3 regions of the Collibacillus ludicampi genome follow, and region 1 is predicted to be linked to each of the others. Evidence: riboswitches for the same ligand, from Rfam matches in the RefSeq annotation. Region 1 holds a riboswitch; each other region holds the start of a gene.

Region 1 (7,384 bases):
GGTACGCTTTGCTGCTGAAAACGGACATTAGACAGCAATAAAAGGGTATTCCTTCTATTGCTGTTTTTCATTTAACGGAAATATTAAGGATAAGTTGACACAAATTGAGGTGGAAAATCATGGCATTGATCGTGCAGAAATACGGAGGAAGTTCCGTTCGCACAACTGACCATATCAAGAGAGTGGCGGGACGCATCAAGGACACGGTAACAGAAGGGAATTCTGTCGTCGTCGTCGTTTCTGCAATGGGAGATACGACCGATGAATTGATTGAAATGGCAGGCCAAATCACGAATAAACCGTCCGCGAGAGAAATGGATATGCTTGTGACCACGGGTGAACAAGTTTCTGTGGCACTGCTCTCGATGGCTTTGCAAGAAATCGGCATCGACAGCATTTCGTTGACCGGAGGGCAAGCGGGGATACGGACAGAAGCGGTTCACGGAAAGGCACGGATCTTGGATATCCAACCGGATCGCATCCATCGGGAGTTGAAAGATGGAAAAGTGGTCGTTGTCGCCGGATTTCAAGGCGTCACGGATGACGGTGAAATCGCAACATTAGGGCGAGGCGGTTCCGATACGACGGCTGTGGCTCTCGCCGCAGCCATTCAAGCGGATGTTTGCGAGATTTACACGGATGTGGAAGGTGTATATACGACAGACCCGCGCGTCGTTCCCCATGCGAGGAAGATCAACGAGATTTCTTATGATGAAATGTTGGAATTGGCAAATTTGGGTGCGGTCGTTCTACACCCGCGCGCCGTTGAATGTGCGAAACAATATAACATTCCTTTGCGGGTACGCTCCAGTTTTACAAAGAATCCAGGCACGCTTGTTAAGGAGGAAGCTGAAATGGAACAAGGTATGATCGTACGGGGGATCGCCCATGATTTGAATGTTGCGAAGGTTGCGCTCGTTGGGGTTCCGCATCGAAAAAACAGTCTGCAGCTCGTGTTCAAAAAGTTGGCTGCTGAAAACATCAATGTTGATATTATCGTTCAAAGCATCGTACACAATGAGGTGAGCGACATTTCGTTTACCGTCTCGGTCGACGATTTAGATAAAGCTTGTGATGTATTAAACGGTGTAAAAGAGGAATTGAATGCATCGGAAATCGTCTGTGAAGAGGGATTGGCAAAAGTCTCGATCGTCGGGGCGGGAATGATCTCAAATCCGGGTGTTGCCGCACAGATGTTTGACGCTTTAACAGAAGCGGGTATTGGAATAAAAATGGTTTCCACATCGGAAATCAAAGTTTCATGTGTAATCGATGCTTCACAGGTACACGATGCTGTGAAAGCCCTGCATACATCCTTTGGTTTGGATGCATTGGATACCGTAACGGTTGCAAAATAATTATGGAAAAAGAAAGATGACTTGACAATTCTTTGGTGGATGGTAAAATCATGATAAATAATTGAATATCTTTAGCGAATGTACGATTCGCACTCTTATCGAGAGTGGTGGAGGGACTGGCCCAATGAAGCCCGGCAACCACCGTTCTGTCCGATCGAGGCACAGACGGAGAGGTGCTAAATCCTGCAGGATCCATTGGATTCTGAGAGATAAGAGGAGGCACTCGGAGTATACACTCTCCCCTCTTCTTATCTGAAGAGGGGTTTTTTATTTCACATCTTTACCGTGAGTATGAAAGGATATCTTACATACAAAAGTGAGGGGAGCATATGAAACAAAAAAATGTAAAAATTGGACTGCTTGGACTGGGTACTGTCGGCACAGGTGTGGTTAAAACCTTACAAACGCACCAGGATCAAATCGAGAAGCGGACAGGAAAACACATAGAAATCAGGCGGATCCTGGTTCGTGATCTGAAAAAGAAACGAGGGGTATCTGTCGACCCGAGTCTTCTCACAACATCCCCTGAAGACTTGCTTTCGGATTCAGAAATTTCCGTGATTATTGAGGTGATGGGAGGAATCGAGCCGGCTTATTCGATCATCCGCAAGGCTTTACAAACCGGTCGCCATGTGGTCACCGCGAACAAAGAATTGTTGGCGAAACACGGGGCAGAATTACTGGAGCTGGCTGAAAAGAACGGGGTGCAATTATGGTTTGAAGCGAGCGTGGGCGGTGGCATTCCGGTCATTCGGATCCTTCAGTCCTATCTTCATGTGAATCGTGTGCAGTCGATCGCCGGGATTTTAAATGGAACTTGCAATTTTATTTTATCGGAAATGGCTCGCACAGGCCGTCCTTATGCCGATGTGTTGAAGGAAGCGCAAGCGCTAGGCTATGCGGAAGCAGATCCGATGAATGATGTTCTCGGATTCGACACGATGTATAAGCTTGCAATTTTAAGCAATCTCGCGTTCGACATTCATATTCCCCCCACTGCGATCGAGACGGAAGGCATTCAGCAGATCGAACCGATTGACATTGAAATGGCGCATGCATGGGGATATGTGATTAAATTAATTGGAAGCGCCGCTTATACGGAAGGGCTCTTTTCCGCATCCGTGGGACCGCGTCTTTTGCCCGTTTCACACCCGCTCGCCCAAGTGAATGATGTCCTCAATGCGGTGACCATATCGAGTGATGTTGTCGGTGAGCTCACGTTTATTGGGAAGGGTGCCGGGGAACTGCCAACCGCCAGTGCGGTCATGGAAGATTTGATATGTTTGTGCAGCGGCGGCGCGGGTTGGCGGATACCCGCTTTTCACAAAGATAACGTACAAATCGACTCGGAAGAACAGCGTGTGCAGACATGTTATTTACGTATAGCAGTACGTGATGAACGAAGCAATGAGTTGTCGAAACGGATCGAACAAGTTGTCCATGGATTGGGTGGATTCACCGTGGAAAAACATGTGCGTCGCTTGAATGACCAAACATATGTAACTTATTTAATTGGAGGAATGGAGAGAAACGTGATTCGTTCGTTCGTAGCCGATTTGGAATATGTAGGGCTGGATTGCAAACCGCTTCTCATTTTTGTGGAAGAGAGTGAGGTACAGGAAAAAGAGATCGCTTATGTGGCGGGGTAACGATAAAAAAGTATCATGATTGTCACATAAGACAAGCGCATTTCATGATTGAGGATTTTGCAAGGGAATGGCTGCAGCCTGGTTAAATATCGTTACGACATAAAATCTTCAAGGATTTTTAAGAGAATCTCTCTTTGCAAAATCCTCTCTGTTTCAATACAGCTCTAACGTTCATTTTCTTGACACATATTCAATTCAATGATTACAATTGCTATAGATTGTCATAAGGTACCGGGCAAATATTTCAGTAACTGTGTTAAAGCGGTTACAAAAAATGTATGTATGCAATCATGAAAGATTTTCGAATCCGTTTGCATGCTTACATAATCCCGGAAGGATACTAAGAAGGAGGCGCATGGATCGGAATCGTATTTGTACTAGGATCAAGTTTGTGACAATCGTCACGTACTTGGGAATGCAAAACGTATAAGGTTTATTCTGGAAGGAGGATCGTTAATATGTCACAGCAAGCTACAAGAGAGTTTTGGTTTCGTCGCTTGCACACACTCTTAGGTGTCATACCTGTTGGACTATTTCTGATCGAGCATTTATTTACGAACTCTACCGCGATGAGAGGTGCGCAATCTTACGATAACGCAGTCGCATTCCTCTACAACATTCCGTTTCGCGTGTTTATTGAGTATGTTTTTATCTTCTTGCCTTTACTGTATCATGGGGTTTATGGAATGTATGTCGCATTTACATCAGGTTATAATGCTTCCCAGTACGGTTGGTTCCGAAATTGGATGTTTGTTCTTCAACGCGTTACTGGAGTAATCACGTTCGTATACATTGTTTGGCATTTGTGGAATACGCGTTTCAGCGGAAATGAACCAAGCTTCAACATGGTAGCAAACACAGTTGCGAATCCGATCGCATTTTGGTTTATGCTCATCGGAATCATCGCAGCGGTGTTTCACTTTGCAAACGGATTATGGTCATTCTGTGTACACTGGGGTATCACGGTCGGTCCGCGCGCACAGAGAACATTCGCTTATGTGATGGGCCTTGTGTTTGTTGTTTTGTCAGTTGTAGGCGTGAACGCACTCTTCGCGTTTACTCATCAGGTGTAAGGGAAGGGAGAGTAACAGATGAGCAAGCAAAAGGTTATTGTTGTAGGCGGCGGGCTCGCAGGCCTGATGGCTACGATCAAAGTCTGCGAAGCTGGTGTGCCGGTCGATTTATTTTCGCTCGTACCTGTGAAGCGATCCCACTCCGCTTGTGCGCAAGGTGGAATTAACGGCGCAGTCAATACGAAGGGCGAAGGGGATTCCCCGTGGATCCATTTCGATGATACTGTCTATGGCGGTGATTTCCTTGCCGACCAACCTCCGGTATTAGCGATGTGTGAGGCCGCTCCTGGTATTATTCATATGTTTGACCGTATGGGCGTTATGTTCAACCGTACACCGGAAGGTCTTTTGGATTTCAGACGTTTCGGGGGAACGTTACACCACCGGACCGCGTTTGCTGGCGCAACCACCGGGCAGCAATTGTTATACGCGCTGGACGAACAAGTACGCCGTTTCGAAGCGGAAGGCCTTGTACAAAAATATGAGGGTTGGGAATTCCTTTCCGCCGTGTTGGACGATGAGGGCGTATGTCGCGGAATCGTTGCCCAGGATCTTCGCTCGATGGAGATTCACAGCTTTGTGGGCGACGCGGTGATCCTGGCAACTGGAGGACCCGGCCTTATCTTTGGACGTTCTACCAACTCGATCATCAATACGGGTACGGCCGCATCCGCCGTATATCAGCAAGGTGCCATCTACGCGAACGGTGAATTTATCCAGATTCACCCAACCGCGATCCCCGGGGACGACAAATTGCGCTTGATGTCCGAGTCAGCTCGCGGGGAAGGGGGCCGCGTATGGACTTACAAAGATGGTAAACCTTGGTACTTCCTTGAAGAAAAATACCCGAAATACGGAAACCTTGTCCCGCGTGATATCGCGACACGTGAAATTTTCCACGTATGCGTGGATCTTGGGCTCGGTATTAACGGCGAAAACATGGTTTACCTTGACGTTTCACATATCCCTGCGGAAGTCCTTAATGTTAAACTTGGCGGGATCCTCGAAATTTATGAGAAGTTTGTCGGGGACGACCCAAGGAAAGTACCGATGAGAATCTTCCCGGCTGTTCACTACTCTATGGGCGGTCTTTGGGTCGATTATGATCAACGGACCAGCATACCTGGATTGTTCGCAGCAGGGGAATGTGATTTCTCTCAACACGGAGCGAACCGCCTGGGAGCAAATTCCTTGTTGTCTTCCGTTTACGGGGGAATGGTTGCAGGACCAAACGCTGTGAAATATATCCGTGGTCTGAAGAAAGCATCTGGCGATGTTGCTCAAAGTTTCTTTGAGACAGAACGCAAAAAACAAGAACAAAAATATGAATCGATTCTCAAAATGGAAGGTAAAGAGAACCCCTATCAGCTTCATCGTGAACTTGGGGAATGGATGACCAATAACGTTACGGTGGTTCGTTATAACGATAAGCTCAAGAAAACCGATGAGAAAATTCTTGAGTTAATGGAACGTTATAAGAATATCGGTATCGCCGACAAATCGCGTTGGGAAAACCAAATGGCTCCATTTACACGACAACTGTGGAATATGCTTGAATTGGCCCGCGTGATTACACTGGGAGCACTCAACAGAAACGAATCTCGGGGAGCGCATTACAAACCGGAATTCCCGAAACGCGACGACGCGAACTGGTTGAAACACACGATGGCAACATGGACGCCGAACGGTCCGAAGTTTGATTACAAAGACGTGGATGTCTCTTTGATCAAGCCGCGTGAACGTAACTATAGCGTGGACAAGGAGGAGACGATGAAAAAATGAGTGAAAAGCGCATGGTCCACTTAATCATAGAACGGCAAGATCGGAACGATACGAGTCCGTATACGGTAGAATTCAAGATTCCTTATCGTCCGGGCATGAATGTGATCGCGGCGCTTATGGAGATCCAACGGAACCCGGTTGACGCGTCGGGCAAACCCGTGGCTCCTGTTGCTTGGGAATGTAACTGCCTTGAGGAAGTTTGCGGAGCTTGTATGATGGTGATCAATGGAAAACCGCGACAAGCTTGTACGGCATTGATTGATCAATTGGAACAGCCGATCCGTCTCAAACCTGCACGTACGTTCCCTGTTGTTCGTGACCTCGTAGTAGACCGGAGCCGTATGTTCCAAGCACTGAAAAAAGTGAAGGCATGGGTACCGATCGATGGAACCCACAATTTGGGGCCCGGTCCTCGCATGCCTGAAAAAGATCGTCAATGGGCATATGAACTGTCGAAGTGTTTTACTTGCGGTTGTTGTGTGGAAGCATGTCCGAATGTGAACGAACGTACAAACTTTATCGGTCCTTTCGCGATTTCACAGGTTCGTCTGTTTAATACTCATCCGACGGGTGCCATGCATGCGGATGAGCGTTTGGAAGCGTTGATGGGTGAAGGCGGCATCCATGAGTGTGGTAACTCACAAAACTGTGTACAGGTTTGTCCGAAAGGTATTCCTCTGACAACTTCGATCGCAGCCATGAACAGAGCGACCACCGTATATGCGATTAAGAGTTGGTTGAATCGGTAACCAGTTGAACTCGATAGATCCTCCCTCGATTGAGGGAGGATTTTTTATCTTATCTTGCGATTTGTAGGAATTTTACTTGCAGAAAACGTTCCTAAATTCATCGCAAGAATTTGTTGATAATTCTAGGATATTATATAATAAAATACTATCCGGATAGTATTTATGTATACGTCAGAGAAATCGTTGGGCGTGCATCTTTATAACCTGAAAACAGGAAAAGAAGAAGCGGTTATTCCCTTGTCCTATCAATCACACAAAGTGATGGTCAGATTTTTTGTACTGTCTCCATCCGATACGTAATAGGATGGCAAGAGAACAAACTGTTGAAACGCAGAGTAGAAAGAGGTGTACACGATGATTTACCTAGTGTTTGACTATGTGAACCCGTTTATCCTTACATTAGTTTTCTGTCCCTTGATATCGGTTCTGCTCGGCGCATGGTTCGCCATGATGCGAAAAAAAAAGCTCATTGCACTTGTGGTATCCTTTGTGCTTCCCCTGCTCTATATCACATCCGATTGGAATACATTCATAGCAAATCTGGGAGCATGGCTGTTATGGGGAACGTTATATGCTCTTGTAGCCTATTTAGCACATAAAGCAGTCTCAATTATAAGGGGGAAAAGTAAAAAATAGGTATTCGAACGGAGCTCCTCAGGCTGTCGATAAAGTCGGCAGCCTTTATCAGGGCTAAAACTTTGTTTTTTTACAGTATGAAAAAGGGAGTCATGATCATTGATTCTTCGGGAGCCGTTAATAAGTGAATCCTGTAT
Region 2 (7,964 bases), 690 kb from region 1:
CAACGAGGTGTTTAATGGGCGTTGTTGTAGGAGCGGAATGTTTTTCATTTGCATCGACAGAATCCTGATGATCGAATTTCTCGGAAGCATGTGTTGATACAGGTACAGCAAAAACAGAACTTAACGCTACAATACCGCTGGCAAGACCAATGGCCGTTTTCTTCGCTTTCACCTTTTCTCAACTCCTCGCTCACTCGTTCTCAGGGTTCCCTCATTACTAACCCCTCTTCCTTTTCCATCATAATCGATGATTTTTAACAACATATTAAAGTCGTGTAGAGTTTTGTTGTATAACAAGAAAGCCCTTGCCCTCACCCTTTGGCGAGAACAAGGACTGATGCACCCTTTTCGCTTTCTATCGGTCACGATCGATATTTGGTTCTCCGTTCCACTCTCTGATCATAGATCCAGCGGAGACCGCATAACGCCTCCCGCCGCAAAGATCAGTGTTGGTATGAATCGCGCAAATCTTCACGGAGAGACGCAATGATTTCCGGTGGAAGCGCAAGCTCCGCCGAGAGTTTGGGGTGTGTGAGCACGACTCTTACATTGGCTTGATCAGCCGGAGTGCTGCAAAGATAGTTTCTTGCCTGCTCATCTAATGGGAATTTAAGATAATGCACGCTCGATGTCACATCACCCGTATGTTCTTCTTCGAAGACTCCCTGTATCTGCTTATCGCCGGTTACAAGATAGAGGTGATGTTCAATCCCCCGCAAATCGGTTAATAACCTTTCCAAAAGAGCCTGATTGTCCGCTTCGATAAACAGGGTGGCGGAGAGTTCCTGTTCGCCCGGAATCATCGGATTGTATATATCGAGATACTCAGCAATTTCCCTTTGATCGGTCAGATCTTCGGAATGAACAAGCTCTAAGACCTGAAAAAGAACGGTTTGGCGATTTTCAAAGAGAAGCGAAACATGTTCGGCCAAGGAGACCCTGCGTTTCGCTTTATAAGCGATCATTTTTTTCACGTACGGATCGCGGTTTTTACGGTACGTGGACAAAGGAACGACATCCTGCAATGTTAGAAGTTCCATTCACTAAACCTCCATAGGTATGTCTTGAATTATTCGAGAGAATCAAGCATTTTTTGAAATCTTTGTGCATGTACGCGTTCCGCTTTGGCCATGACTTCCATCCATTCCCCGATTTCCGGGAATCCTTCTTCGCGTGCGGTGGCAGCAAATCCCGGATACATTTCCGTATATTCGTATTTTTCGCCGGCAATGGCCGATTCGAGCATTTCCCTCGTGTTTCTCACCTGCAGACCTGTCGCCGGGTCGCCCACTCCACCTTCGCAAAGATGGTCAAAATGGCCGAATGCGTGTTTCGTTTCCCCCTTCGAGATCGCACGGAAGAGTTCCGCAACGTCCGACAAGCCTTCCGCGTCTGCCTTTTCGGCAAAATACAAGTAACGACGATTGGCCTGTGATTCACCCGCAAATGCGACCTTCAAGTTTTCCGCTGTTTTCGTGCCCACTAAATTTGTCATGTTGATTTCCTCCATTCATCATCTTTTATAGAATTATTCTAAACTGATAATAACTCTAAATTAGTTCCCGGAATGTAAGCGAGCTTACATTTGTTGATGATTTTGCTGTCCTAATACATCTTTGAGGTGTTTAGCACTCTCATAAGGCAAGGAACAAAAAAGACCTTCCCCATGACAGGAAGGTCTCAACCTATTAACAATATGTCAAAGCAGACTGGGATACTTCCATCAGTCCCCTCTTCTACTCCACATTGAAGTATCGTGCTTCCGGATGGGAGAACACCAACGCGGAAACGGACGCTTCCGGATCCATCATACATTCATCCGTTAATTGGACACCGATGTCTTCCGGGTGCATCAACCGGAAAAGTTGACGTTGATCGTCAAGATTCGGACATGCAGGATAACCGAACGAGACGCGGATCCCTTGATACCTCGCCCCAAATCGTTCCAACATGGTCATCTCCGGCGGATCGGGGAATCCCCATGCATCACGAATGATCTGATGGATCCGTTCGGCGAACGCCTCCGCCAGCTCGAGTGCCAACGCTTGCAGAACGTGTGAGCGCAAGTAATCTCCCTGGTCTTTCCACTGGGTAGCCAGTTCACGAATACCATGACCCGCGGTAACAACGAGGAACGCCACATAATCCATGACGCAACTTTCCACCGGCTGCAGGAAGTCTGCCAGACACAAGTAGGGGCTTTTCTTTTGTCTTGGGAAGGAAAAACGTTCAATCACGCGCGAGTGATCATTCGGATCATAGATCAAAACATCATTTCCCGAAGACTGGGCCGGAAAATAGCGGTACATTCCGTGTGCGCGGATGATTCCGTTCGTCTCCGCTTCCGTGTATAACTGATCGACGATTTCCTTCAGTTCAAGCGCCTTTTCATCTCCTTCTGCCAGAAGCTGATCCACGTTTCCGCGCAGCCCGAGATGCTTGCCCAAGAGCATGCGCATATTCACATACGGCTTCAGATAGCGCAAAGGATAATCCCGCAAGATATGGCGTTCAAAATCAGGTGGCTGAAATACAGGGGCATCCCTGCGCACATCCGACGTTTGAGGCAGTGCAGCGGTATGTCCCGCTCCTTTGTCTTTGTCCGCATCCGCCAGATGGGCGTTCATACTTTTCCTGATCTCTTGAACCAAAAGTTCTTTCTGTTCCGGATCACTCAGCCGGTTCGCCAGTTCCAATCCTTCCATCGCATCTTTTGCGTAGAGGACGATTCCGTCATACTCAGGCGCGATTCTCGTCATCGTGAACTTGCGTGTGAGAGCCGCACCGCCGACGAATAAAGGCACATCGATCCCGGCAGCGCGCAAATCTTGTGCGGTGACAACCATTTGCTGCGCCGATTTGACAAGCAAGCCTGATAACCCGATCGCATCCGGCTTCTCTTCATGATACGCGCGAATCAGTTGTTCCGGCGGCACTTTGATCCCCAGGTTGACCACCTGATAACCATTGTTAGACAGAATGATCTCCACGAGGTTTTTCCCGATATCGTGGACATCCCCTTTGACCGTCGCCAGAAGGATCTTTCCTTTCACCGCCGTTTCCGTGCGTTCCATATACGGCTCAAGAAAAGCAACGGACGCTTTCATCACTTCCGCACTCTGCAACACCTCAGCGACGATCAGTTCATTGTCATTAAACAAGCGTCCCACTTCTTCCATGCCCGCCATCAATGGACCGTTGATGATTTCCAACGGCGAATATTTCTTCAACGCCTCCTGTAAATCATCAATCAACCCGTCTTTCGCCCCTTCGATCACATAGCGCGCAAGCCTTTCTTCCAAAGACAGCAACGAGTTATCTGCCGCTTTTTGGCTGACTTTCTTTTCCCGGTAAAACGCCGTAAACGTGGCGAGCGTTTCGGGGCTTGTACGGAACAACAGATCCTCCGCCAAGCGTCTCTCCTCTTCCGGAACGGAAGCGTAGCGCTCCAATTTCTCCGTATTCACAATCGCGTAATCCAATCCGGCACGCGTACAGTGATAGAGAAAAACGGCATTCAACACTTCACGGCCCGCGGGAGGAAGTCCAAAGGAGACGTTGCTAATGCCGAGAATCGTCTGGCATTCGGGCATCGCCTCTTTGATCAGACGAATGCCTTCCACCGTTTCCGCCGCCGAACCGATGTACGCTTCATCTCCAGTCCCCACCGGAAAGACGAGTGGATCGAAGATGATGTCTTGCGGCTGCAAACCGTATTTTTTTGTAAGCAAATCATAGGAACGTTTGGCAATCTCCAATTTCCGCTCTTTCGTGGTCGCCATGCCCGCTTCATCGATCGTACCGACGACAACTGCCGCACCAAACTGGTGAATCAGGGGAATGATTTCGGCAAACCGCTTTTCGCCGTCCTCCAGGTTAATGGAGTTGATGATCGCTTTTCCCTGGGAATACTTGAGAGCTGTCTCGATGACTTTCGCATCTGTCGAGTCGAGCATGAGAGGCACTTTCACTTTTTTGACGACGAACTGCAGAAATTTCTCCATATCGGCCAATTCATCACGATCAGGGTCGGCCAGGCAGATATCGATCACGTGCGCTCCCCGCTTCACCTGCGTCCGCGCGATTTCCGATGCCTCTTCATATTTGCCCGCTGCAATCAGTTCGCGAAACTTTTTGGAACCAATGACATTCGTGCGCTCTCCTACGAGGACCGGGCGGTTATCCGCCTCCACGTATACCGGTTCAATCCCCGAAACGGCGGGAGGATGGTTCCCCGCTTTCTTTCGAGGGGTATACTCTTTCATCGCCTCTGCAAGGGCACGAATGTGTTCCGGAGTTGTCCCGCAGCAACCTCCCGCAATATTGATCCATCCCTGTTCGGCAAAGCCGGCCATTTTTTTGGCCAACGCGGCGGGTGTTTCATGATAATGCCCATCCTCATCCGGCAAACCCGCATTCGGATAACAACTGACACCGCATCGGGCGAGATCCGACAATGTGCGCAGGTGATCGCGCATGAATTCCGGACCCGTCGCGCAGTTCAAACCTACGGACAGAGGGTGCAGATGTTCGATCGAAATGTAAAAAGCTTCGATATTTTGGCCCGCCAGTGTGGTACCCATCGGTTCGATCGTTCCTGAAATCATGATCGGGAGTTCACGATCCAACTCTTGAAAAGCTCGCCGGATTCCGATCGTCCCCGCTTTCACGTTCAACATATCCTGAGAAGTCTCCAGCAACAAGACATCGACTCCGCCCTGAATCAAGGCACGCGCCTGTTCATAATAACTTTCAACCAATTGATCGAACGTGATCCCGCCGGTAACTGACAATGTTTTCGTTGTCGGGCCCATGGATCCCGCCACAAAGCGCGGCCACTCGGGAGTGGACCATTTTCGGGCCGCTTCGACAGCCAATTTCGCCGCTGCCCGATTGATTTCCTCAGCACGCGATTGCAAATCGTACTCCGCCAAAACGACGCTCGTCGCTCCGAACGTGTTCGTTTCAATGATATCGGCTCCCGCCTCCAGATATGCCTCATGGATTTTGCGGATCACATCCGGACGGGTCAGGTTCAACATTTCATTGCAACCTTCATACTGCTCGCCGCCAAAATCTTCTGAAGACAGCGCTTCTCGTTGTATCATCGTTCCCATAGCCCCGTCCAAGACGAGGATTTTCTTTTCCATCTGTTTCTCGATTCGTGTAGGTTCGCGCACATGCCTCTCCCTTTCTTGCCACTTCCCTGTATAAGAAAACCCTCACCTGATCAAGGAGAGGGCTCAACTGTCAAAAGCGACAACTCTCCTATCTTCCAGAAACGCATTCTGCTGGAATTAGCACCGTATGAAAACACCGGTTGCTGTGGTTTCACAGGGCCAGTTCCCTCCACCACTCTGGATAGAAGTGTTCTACTATTCATATCATTGTACTCTAGTTTGACTGCCAGCGCGAATCTTGTCAAGAGAAAACGGTGAATTTCCGCTTTTGGGAAATTCACCGTTTCCTCAGTCAGAAGGTCGACCGATTTCCTCGCAAAGCTTTACCTATTTGTACGATTTGATCGACGAGAGCCGAGAGATTCTGTTTCAGCAAGGAATTCGTGATCTGGCCGTTCTCCACATACGCTTTATCGACAACCACTTGTCCGGGCATGACGAGCGCATAGAGTCCCCGCAGCACGATGCGCATATTATTGAGGGCATTGATACCGCCTTTGCCGCCACCGGCAACGGCCACGATACCTACCGGTTTATCACGGAAATGAGTGTTGCTCAAGAAATCCAACGCATTTTTTAAAGCGCCCGACATCCCATTATGATACTCGGGTGTGCAGATGATAAATGCGTCTGCTTCGAGGGCAATTTTGTGTAAATACTGTACATGGGGATCGTTGCTTTGTGCTTCATCTCCTTGAAAGATCGGCAACATATGTTCACGAACATCAAAGAGATCGACCGTTACCCCGTGGTTCGCGAGTTCCGTCCGAATGTATTCGGCTACCGTTTTTGTGTTGGCGCCTACCCTGGCGCTTCCGTTCATAACAACGACCTTCACATTTGGCACCTCACTCTTCGTCAAGTTATCAATTTTTTAAATCTTTTCCCTCTATGATACATATTCTAACTTTTCGTCCACAGAATAGCACGATCCATTCAGGAAAATTTTTATTTCATGTAGTAAGAAAAGGGATTGGCACTAGAACTTGTGACCCAATTCACTTATAATCTTACATAGAAAGACAGGGGGCTAGGATATGACGATTTCAACATGGATTTGGATTCTCATTCCAATCGCACTGCTCATCGGTTTATATATATATGCGTTTCGCCGGTTCCAAAAGCAGAAAGAGCAGTTCGACGTACAGTATAACACGTACAAAGAAACGAAGGAGATCTTCGTACTCGGGAAGAAAATCGTACGACAGCCCGTACGTGAGGAAGGACCTTTCCGTTTCTTGAAAGTCAAGACCTACCAGGTCGTGGCACGATTGATGATTTCACAGACGATCAAGGGTATCAATCGGAGTATGATGCATACGATGACGTTCACCCTTGATAAAAAAGAGTACCAAAAAATTGAGCCCAATCGAAAGTACCGGGTAGAATTGGCAGGCAACTATATCGGAAAAGTCTTCGCTCCCGCACCCGAAAAGAAAGAGAAGAAAAAAGGTACCGAGAAAGAAAAAGGCAAAGAGCAAGCACAAGAGAAAAAGAAGAAAAAATGAGCAGTTAGAAGTTGTTTAAAAAGCCACCTCAAGGTGGCCATTTTTGTTGTTATCTTCCTATGCTTCCCGCAACAAGATGACACTTAAGAGTACGACATGTATCATCGTAAAGGGACATTACTAGCCATGCTCGTATATAAAAATTTGCCTCTTGGAGAAAGGGTGATCGCATGAATCGGCAACTCATCGTTTATCTCGTATCATTCGCCGCTTTCCTCGGACCGTTTACACAAACGATCTATGCTCCGATTCTTCCGGAGATACAAAGCGATTTTCGTACGTCCCAGTTTCTTGTGAATTTGAGCATCTCCATTTTCACAATCTTTTTAGCACTCATGCAGATGATCTACGGACCGTTGACAGATACGAAAGGAAGACGAACCGTACTGCTTCCCGGTATCGCATTATATGTCGCCGCATCGTTCGGATGCGCTTATTCCCATTCGATCACCCAATTGCTTTTGTTCCGCATGATTCAGGCGATCGGGATTGCGACGGGCACGATCGTCGCCACAACAGTCATCAGCGATCTGTTCACGGGAAAATCACGCGGACGGGCGATGGGAACCTTTCAAATGCTAATGGCTTTGGGACCTGTCCTCGGCCCTGTCATCGGCGGGTTTGTCGGCGGCAAAACCGGGTATCACGGGGTTTTTCTCGTCTTGACGGCCACTGGGTTGCTCATGCTTGTTGCGAATGCGAGTTTGCTGCCGGAAACGAAGCCGGACAGCGCAACCGACGATCGTTTTCAGATCCGGGATTTCTATTCGATCCTCACGCACAAAACAGGTTTACCGGTAATTCTTCTCGGATTCGTCCAATATTACACGTTCTATAACTTTCTTGTGTTTCTGCCAGACATTCTCACAAGCCATTATAACCTCCGAGCGGAAGAAAAAGGGATCGTCTTTCTCCCGTTATCCCTCTTCCTGGTCATCGGAAGCTATTTGGGAGGACGCTTGCAAGAAAAAGTAGAAGCAAGAAAAAGCCTTATTGTCACTTCCTTCTTGAATGTATTCGCTACGCTCATGTTTATTCTCTCGGCCAAAATTTCATTGGCTTCACTTATCGTTAACATCGCATTGTTCGGTCTCTTTCTCGGACTTTCCCTTCCGGTACAGACGACGTTGCTGACCGAATTTTTCACTCGTCAGCGGGCGACAGCCATCGGCGTGTATAACTTTTTTCGCTATATGGGAATGGCCTCCGGTCCGTTCATTGGAAGTTACTTGTATCAACTTGGACATATCCCTCTGCTCTATGGCTTTGCCGCGCT
Region 3 (7,964 bases), 360 kb from region 1:
TGCCCGGGATTCAGTTTCAGCCTTCCGAGTTCGCCAAGATCTTCGTTATCTTGGTGATTTCCGATTATATGGCGAAAGTAAAGGAAAAAGAAGAACGGTTCGGTTTTAAGCATTTTTCCTTGATCGCGCTGATCGTCGGTGTACCCTTCGCATTGATCCTCAAAGAGCCCGCGCTTGGACAAGCGCTGGTGCTCCTGGGGATCATGGGTGCTATGCTGATTTTGTTCTTGGAAAAAAGACAGCTCGTTCTTTATTGCATCATGGGAGCTCTCCTTGTGACAAGTGTATTTATGGTCATGAGCGTATATCCGGATCAGACCATTCGTCTGATTCAGAATACACCGCTTGATGATCACCAAAAAGAACGGATCATCACGTTCGTGGATCCGGAAGCCGATCCTCAAAACGGCGGTTGGCAAGCGCTAGAAGCAAAGATCGCCATCGGTGCGGGCCAGCTGTTCGGCCGTGGCTTGTTAAACGGTTCACAGACGCAAGGAGAATGGGTTCCTGAGCAATGGACCGATTTCATCTTCTCGGCGATCGGCGAGGAGCTCGGTTTTGTCGGATCCAGTACGCTTGTTTTTCTTTTCTTCTTGTTGTTGAACCGTATGATCCGCATCGCATCAACGGTGGATGACGATTTTGCGATACATTTTATCGCCGGTGCCGTCGGGATGTTTACGTTTCAGATTTACGAAAATATAGGCATGAACTTATCGCTCATGCCTGTTGCAGGTATCACACTGCCGTTTGTATCATATGGTGGCACATCGTTATTGACGAACTTTGTTGTGGTCGGTATCGTCCTGTCGATCGCGATTCGGCGGCGAAAACTTGTCTTCTAACACGTATATGTTTTTTGGAATTACTTTGAAAATGAGTGCTTGGGTGGATATATCGCTTTGCGCTTGGGTTCGAAGAAGGTCGTCATTTCGGGCATATGCTTGGCGTTCATGCTCCGTGGAGGTCGTTTCAGCGGGTATATGCATTGCGCTTATGCTCCGTGAAGGTCGTCTCGCATGGAATAATAAACACGAATGTTGCGAGACGACCTTCAAAGTCGCTATTACGCGCAATGCATATACCCTTTTACATCCGAAAGGAAGCGAGACGACCTCCAAAGTCGCTGTTTCACGCCAAGCATATGCCCTCTTAACTGTTTAAAGGAAGCGGAACGACCTTCAACTCACCTCTTTGCTGCAAAGCGATATTATCCACCCAAAAGTCACTCCATTGCTTGTGGCAGACTTAATCCTCTCTTCTCGCACAAAAAACTTTTCATTCTCTGTTGGCGCCGTTGGCGTACGATAGGGAAATCTCAGGAATCTCCTTTTTATCTTGGGAGATTCTTTTTTTTGTCAAAAATCACGAATTCCGTATCTGTCTTGTCATTTTCGAAAAATCGCATTAAGATGTTTCTTCAGAAGATGTCTTCGCTATTTGAAAGGTGTGACTGATCATGAGGATACAACCGGCTGAAAGGATTCATCGATTACCTGTCCAGTTTTTCTCCTCGCTCGTGAGCCGGGCAGGTTCCTATATAGCTAATGGACATGAGGTGATCAATCTAGGCCAGGGAAACCCGGATTTGCCGACGCCGCCTCATATTGTGGAAGCGATGCGGGAAGCGGTGCTCGACCCTTCAACTCACCGTTACTCACCATTCTCTGGATTGCCTGAATTGAAAGAGGCGATCGCTGGATGGTATAAGAGAGAATATGATGTCGATCTGGATCCGGAGACGGAAGTGGCGATCCTCTTTGGCGGCAAAACAGGCCTCGTAGAGATCAGCCAGTGTCTTTTAAATCGGGGGGACGCTTGTTTGGTTCCCGATCCCGGGTATCCCGATTATTGGTCGGGCGTGGCCCTTTCCGGCGCAGATATGGTAATGATGCCTCTTCTTGAGGAAAATGAGTTTCTGCCCGATTACAGCCGCTTGCGTACTGAAGATTTGCGAAGGGCCAAGTTGATGTTTTTAAATTACCCAGCTAATCCGACGGCTGCGGTCGCCTCTTTATCTTTTTTTAAAGAGACGGTTGCGTTCGCAGAACAGCATGAGATCATTGTGGCGCACGATTTCGCTTATGGGGCCATCGGTTTTGACGGCCTCAAGCCTGTATCTTTTCTGCAGGTGCCGGGTGCCAAAGATGTAGGGGTGGAGTTTTATACCCTGTCCAAAACTTACAATATGGCGGGATGGCGTGTAGGTTTTGCGCTCGGAAACCAAGAAGTGATTCGTCTGATCAATTTGATTCAGGATCACTACTATGTGAGCCTTTTCGCTGCGATTCAGCGTGCCGCGATCGCCGCCTTGGAGGGACCGCAAGACTGTGTCAGGGAATTGGTCGCCATTTACCAACGCCGCCGAGACACATGGATTCAAGGATTGCGAGAAATCGGATGGGATTGCCAGGCACCGAAAGGATCATTTTTCACGTGGTTGCCCGTTCCTGAAGGATGGTCATCAGCGAAGTTCGCTGACTATTTGTTGGAACAAGCGCACCTAGTGGTCGCTCCCGGGATCGGCTTCGGGCCGCATGGGGAAGGATATGTGCGTGTCGGACTTTTGGCACCGGAAGGGCGTTTGCAGGAAGCGGTCGATCGTCTGGACCGATTGAAACTTTTTGCTTGAGGTTGGGTTGAGTGTATTGACGCTGGTGACTTTTCGTAGTATATTTTGAGTAACTTTATGAAAATAATCAAATTTGCCTCTTATCAAGAGAAGGCTGAGGGACTGGCCCGATGAAGCCCGGCAACCGACATGAGCGACTGCTTATGCACGGTGCTAACTCCTGCAGAATCACAGGATTCTGAGAGATAAGAGCTGCTCATATCGTGAGTCGGCCTCTTCCTCTCAGGAAGAGGCTTCTTTACTGCTTGACTGATATTCAAGCCGCAAACGGCTCCACCACAAGATTGGATTGTGTCTTTAGGAGGGCGTAATGCTTTGCGAGAGACAGCGACTTTGGAGGTCGCATCGCTACCTTATGAACGATATGGGGGTATATGCATTGCGCGTAATAGCGACTTTGAAGGCCGTTTCGCAACATATAATTATAATTTCATGAGAAACGACCTTCTCGGAGCATGAACGCAAAGCATATACCCACTGAAATGACCTCCACGGAGCGCGAACGCAAAGCATAAGACCGCCAAACTGAAATTTTTCAAGTTTGAGGTGAAGGCATGCATACAGATACAAGCCAATTCGTGACGGCAACCTACCTTGTACATAGCAAGGGAGGAGACCTCCATAAGAAAGCTTTGGGTATCGCTCATGGATTGACAGTCGGTACATGGACGGAACTGCCGGAAACGAAAAAAGAGGAGATGAAAAAACACCTCGGACATGTTGTCTCGGTTGAAGAATTGGGAAAGGACGAGAACGGACGGATCAAGGCCCGACTGACGATTGCTTATCCGATGATCAACCTGACACCTGACATTCCGGCATTGCTTACAACGATCTTCGGCAAATTGTCGATGGACGGGATGATTCGTCTCGTAGACGTGACGTTTCCTGAAGCCTTTGTGAAACAGTTTCCCGGTCCCAAATTCGGGATTGATGGTATAAGGAAGTTGCTCGGTGTGTACAATCGCCCCTTGCTCATGTCGATTTTCAAGTCTTGTATCGGTTATGATTTGAAAACAATGGCTGAACAGTTTTACTTGCAAGCGGCCGGTGGCGTCGATCTGGTGAAAGACGATGAGATTCTCTTTGATGAAACATACGCACCGTTTGAGAAACGGATCGAGGCGTGTCTGCGCGCGGCTGAGAATGCAGAGCGAGAAACAGGGAAAAAAGTTCTCTATGCGGCTAATTTAACAGGTCCTGTCACTGAGATTTTTACGAAAGCCAAGCGGGCGGTGCGGGCGGGTGCCAATGCTCTACTCATCAACGTGCTACCGTTTGGTTATGATGTTTTGCATCGTTTGGCGGCCGATCCGGAGATCACAGTCCCACTGGTCGCTCATCCCGCACTGGCTGGTGCTTTCTATGCTTCAGACCGCTACGGGATCTCTGCACCTATTCTATTGGGAAAACTGATGAGGCTCGCGGGCGCTGATTTCGTTCTCTATCCGTCTCCTTATGGTTCGGTTGCTATGGAAAGAGAAGAGACGCTCCAGATCGCTGCACATCTTCGCGGCAAACGAGAGGGGTTGAAGACCTCATTTCCGGTTCCGTCAGCAGGGATTCATCCTGGGATGGTACCCTTGTTATATCGTGATTTTGGAGTGGATCATGTGGTCAACGCGGGAGGCGGAATCCATGGTCATCCACAAGGGGCGACAGCGGGAGGACGTGCTTTTGTAGCAGCCATCGACGCAACTTGTAAAGGAATTCCATTCAAAGAGGCAGCAGCGGAGAGCCGTGAGCTGGAAGAGGCACTCGCGCTGTGGGGTTGTCCGGAAGAGGTGTCATGATGAGAAAAAAATGGATGATCTTTTGCGATTTTGACGGCACGATAACAGAACGGGATATGATCATCTCGATTATGGAAAAGTTTGGGCGTCCTGGGTGGGAAATGCTGAAAGAGGACGTACTGGCGGGGCGAATCTCGGTGGAGAGCGGAGTCGGACAAATGTTTGCACAGATTCCCAGTGAGGAAAAAGAACAAATCGTCAAATATGCTCAGAAGACAGCGAAGATTCGTTCCGGATTCAAAGAATTGTTACAGTATTGTCGGCAGGAAGGGATTCTATTTCTGGTGACTTCCGGAGGCATCGATTTTTTCGTCAAGCCGATCCTGTCGCCGTATGTGGATGAAAATAGAATCTTTTGCAATGGATCCGATTTTTCAGGGGAAACGATTCGCATCCTGTGGCCGTATGGATGTGACGAACATTGCGATGGGGGATGTGGACTTTGCAAACCGGCCATCCTCCGCAGATACGGGGCAAATGATGCGAAACGGATCGTCATCGGTGACAGCATCACCGACTGGAAGGCTGCACAGATGGCTGATCATGTGTTTGCTCGATCGCTGTTGTTGGAAAAATGCCGAGAATCCGCTATACCCCATACTCCTTTTCACACATTTATTGATGTGATCGAAACGTTGAAGCAATGGGAAGAAGAATGTAAGGAGGTTGCGCGATGAGCCAGTATCTTTTTTATCAGGAAGATCGCATACGGGTGGTTAAGGAATTGAATGAGATTGCGCACAATTTCAGCCAAAAAGGCTGGCTTCCTGCCACATCAGGCAATCTTTCTATCAGTCTCTGCCATGACCCGCTCGTGTTCGGCGTTACTGCAAGCGGCCGTGATAAAGAAAATCTGCAATTGGAAGATATCGTTTTTGTTAAAGAAGATTGTTCGCCCATTGAGCCTACCCGTTTAAAACCGTCAGCTGAGACCTTGATCCATGCAAAAATCTATCAACTCACAGGGGCAGGTTCTGTGTTGCATGTGCACACGGTCTACAACAACCTGATTTCCGAGATCTATGCGGAAGAAAAATCGGTCGTACTCTCTGATATGGAACTGATTAAAGGGTTGAATATCTGGGAGGAAGGGGCTGCGATCGAGATTCCCATCATTGAGAACTATGCGGACATCCCACGTCTTGCGGAAGAGATCGGCAAGCGGATCCATCCGCAAGTTCCGGGTGTTTTGATCCGTAAGCACGGCATTTATGCATGGGGAGAAGATTCTTTTTCCGCGAAGCGTCATGTAGAAGCGTTCGAGTTTATGTTCCAGTATCACTTCTTATGGTTAGGGTATGTGAGGACTTTGCAAGCGGTCGAACCTGCTAAGGTTGCGAACGTTTCAATTGGTTTGTTGTAAAAATTAAGTATATATCAAATAATTGGAATAGGGAGGCTTGTCAAATGACAGCGATTCGTATTCATGAAACGAATGAACGCATCGAAGGAAAAGAAAAAGTGGCTGCCTACTTGGCGAAGCAGGGGATTGTTTACGAAACTTGGGACATCTCGCGCGTACAAGGAGAGTTGAAAGAGGAATATGCGTTAACCGACGAACAGAAACAATCGATTATCGATCTCTACAAAGATGAGATCGCCGCTTTGTCCGCGAAACGGGGATATCGTTCCCAGGATATCGTTGTTCTGTCGGATGCCACTCCCAACCTGGACGCGTTGCTCGACAAGTTTAAAGCGGAACACCATCACACAGAAGATGAAGTTCGTTTTGTCGTTGACGGTCACGGGATTTTCGCGATCAAAGGCAAAGATGGCACCTACTTTGATGTCGAACTGGAACCGGGCGATTTGATTTCTGTCCCGGCGGGTACACGTCATTGGTTTACGTTGATGGATGACAGAAAAATTAAATGTATCCGCATTTTCGAATCTACGGAAGGCTGGGCAGCGATTTACGAGGAAGCGACGGCTTAATCGAGCGGACGCATGAGTAAAAAGCTTGCGTCCATTCGGGTGAAAGATTCGACTGAAAAAGTATTACGGACCTCTCGATGGTAAACTAGGAGAGGTCTTTTTTATGTCTCAAATTGACGTCAGGGCCCTTCTCATCTAATGCAATCCTCACGATGACGGAACGATACCGTTTACATTTTTACATAAACCGGTTTATAATAAAACTCAAAATAGAAGACGAAAAAGTATTTATTTTTTTATGCAACTAAATCGGTTTATTCAAAGAACTTTGGATACTTGGCCTTCTCGGTGAGAGTTTTTCCTTGCCCATTATTTTCAATATGGAGGTGTTTTTAGGATGTCATTCGATGTACTGACATTTGGAGAAGCCATGGCGATGTTCATTGCGGATCAGACGGGCGAGTTAGATCGGGTTACCCATTTTACGCGCGGTTTAGCGGGAGCCGAAACAAATGTTGCTGTAGGTTTATCTCGTTTAGGATATAAAGTCGGATGGGTGAGTAAGGTTGGAAATGATTCGTTTGGAAGGTTTATCATCGAAACGTTGAAAGCTGAAGGTGTCGATACCTCCCATGTACAGATGGATCCTTACAACCCCACAGGTTTTCTGTTGAAGTCCAAAGTAGAATCAGGGGATCCTCAAGTCGAGTATTTTCGGAAAGGGTCTGCCGCGAGCAAGCTAGGGTCGGAAGACGTTGTGCCCGATTATTTTTCTCGTGCTTCCCATTTGCATATGACGGGAATTCCTCCGGCTCTATCAACTACGGCGAGGGATTTTTCCAAAAATGTTCTATGTTTGATGAAGTCGATGCAACGAACCGTTTCATTTGATCCCAACCTTCGCCCACAGTTATGGAACAGTGAAAAAGAAATGATCCAAGTCATTAACGAGTTTGCCATGCAAGCAGACATTGTATTGCCGGGAATTTCGGAAGGTGAAATTCTTACGGGATATACTCAACCGCGAGATATTGCGGCTTTCTATTTGGATCAGGGCGTGAAGCTTGTTGTTGTGAAATTGGGCTCGGAAGGGGCTTACTATAGGACTGAAAAGGAAGAGGAGATGGTTCCCGGTTATCGTGTAGAACGGGTGATCGATACAGTTGGTGCTGGAGACGGGTTCGCTGTAGGTATAATCAGTGGAATTTTGGATGGCTTATCGTTGACGGAGATTGTATCACGGGCCAATGCGATCGGTGCACTGGCAGTGATGTCTCCCGGTGATATGGATGGGTTACCGACGCGTGATGAACTCGAATCATTTATGCAGGATCAACGGACAAATACAAGATAAAGGGGAATCGAATGATGTGCGATCAGAAAGATAATCGGAATCATAATCCCGAGAACCATGAAGAAACTGAATCATTCAGATCTACTCTCGCTGATCATCCGTTGGTTGCGGTTCTTCGAGCAGAGACAGCCGAGGACGCGATTGAAAAAGCGGATGCTTTAATTGAAGCGGGTATTACGTGCATAGAGGTGACATTTACTGTCCCGAATGCCGGGGATGTCATTCAATACTTAGTAAAACGTAAAGGTTGTCATGTTGGTGCTGGTACAGTGGTAACCGCGCAACAGGTTCAAGAGGCAATAACAGCCGG

What was found. Region 1 has a riboswitch for S-adenosylmethionine ahead of DNHGIG_RS00070 (homoserine dehydrogenase). Riboswitches for the same ligand answer to the same signal wherever they lie in the genome.
Region 2: linked by a shared signal. The riboswitch ahead of metH (methionine synthase) and the one ahead of DNHGIG_RS00070 (homoserine dehydrogenase) in region 1 are both predicted to bind S-adenosylmethionine.
Region 3: linked by a shared signal. The riboswitch ahead of DNHGIG_RS01920 (2,3-diketo-5-methylthiopentyl-1-phosphate enolase) and the one ahead of DNHGIG_RS00070 (homoserine dehydrogenase) in region 1 are both predicted to bind S-adenosylmethionine.

Annotation. Positions count from the first base shown of each region.
Region 1 covers NZ_BOQE01000001.1:5,117-12,500, reverse strand. Annotated here, with positions in the region: gene DNHGIG_RS00075 (aspartate kinase) at 120-1,358, shown strand; SAM riboswitch class I at 1,451-1,574, shown strand; gene DNHGIG_RS00070 (homoserine dehydrogenase) at 1,688-3,007, shown strand; gene DNHGIG_RS00065 (succinate dehydrogenase cytochrome b558 subunit) at 3,466-4,080, shown strand; gene sdhA (succinate dehydrogenase flavoprotein subunit) at 4,099-5,862, shown strand; gene sdhB (succinate dehydrogenase iron-sulfur subunit) at 5,859-6,611, shown strand; gene DNHGIG_RS00050 (hypothetical protein) at 6,966-7,247, shown strand.
Region 2 covers NZ_BOQE01000001.1:698,056-706,019, forward strand. Annotated here, with positions in the region: gene DNHGIG_RS03610 (phospholipase C) at 1-172, opposite strand, end outside; gene DNHGIG_RS03615 (DUF3501 family protein) at 444-1,040, opposite strand; gene DNHGIG_RS03620 (rubrerythrin family protein) at 1,070-1,495, opposite strand; gene metH (methionine synthase) at 1,737-5,150, opposite strand; SAM riboswitch class I at 5,266-5,368, opposite strand; gene DNHGIG_RS03630 (NADPH-dependent FMN reductase) at 5,473-6,018, opposite strand; gene DNHGIG_RS03635 (hypothetical protein) at 6,218-6,688, shown strand; gene DNHGIG_RS03640 (MFS transporter) at 6,859-7,964, shown strand, end outside.
Region 3 covers NZ_BOQE01000001.1:363,362-371,325, reverse strand. Annotated here, with positions in the region: gene rodA (rod shape-determining protein RodA) at 1-845, shown strand, start outside; gene DNHGIG_RS01925 (pyridoxal phosphate-dependent aminotransferase) at 1,460-2,632, shown strand; SAM riboswitch class I at 2,710-2,824, shown strand; gene DNHGIG_RS01920 (2,3-diketo-5-methylthiopentyl-1-phosphate enolase) at 3,187-4,425, shown strand; gene DNHGIG_RS01915 (2-hydroxy-3-keto-5-methylthiopentenyl-1-phosphate phosphatase) at 4,425-5,102, shown strand; gene DNHGIG_RS01910 (methylthioribulose 1-phosphate dehydratase) at 5,099-5,788, shown strand; gene DNHGIG_RS01905 (1,2-dihydroxy-3-keto-5-methylthiopentene dioxygenase) at 5,833-6,360, shown strand; gene DNHGIG_RS01900 (sugar kinase) at 6,698-7,654, shown strand; gene DNHGIG_RS01895 (bifunctional 4-hydroxy-2-oxoglutarate aldolase/2-dehydro-3-deoxy-phosphogluconate aldolase) at 7,669-7,964, shown strand, end outside.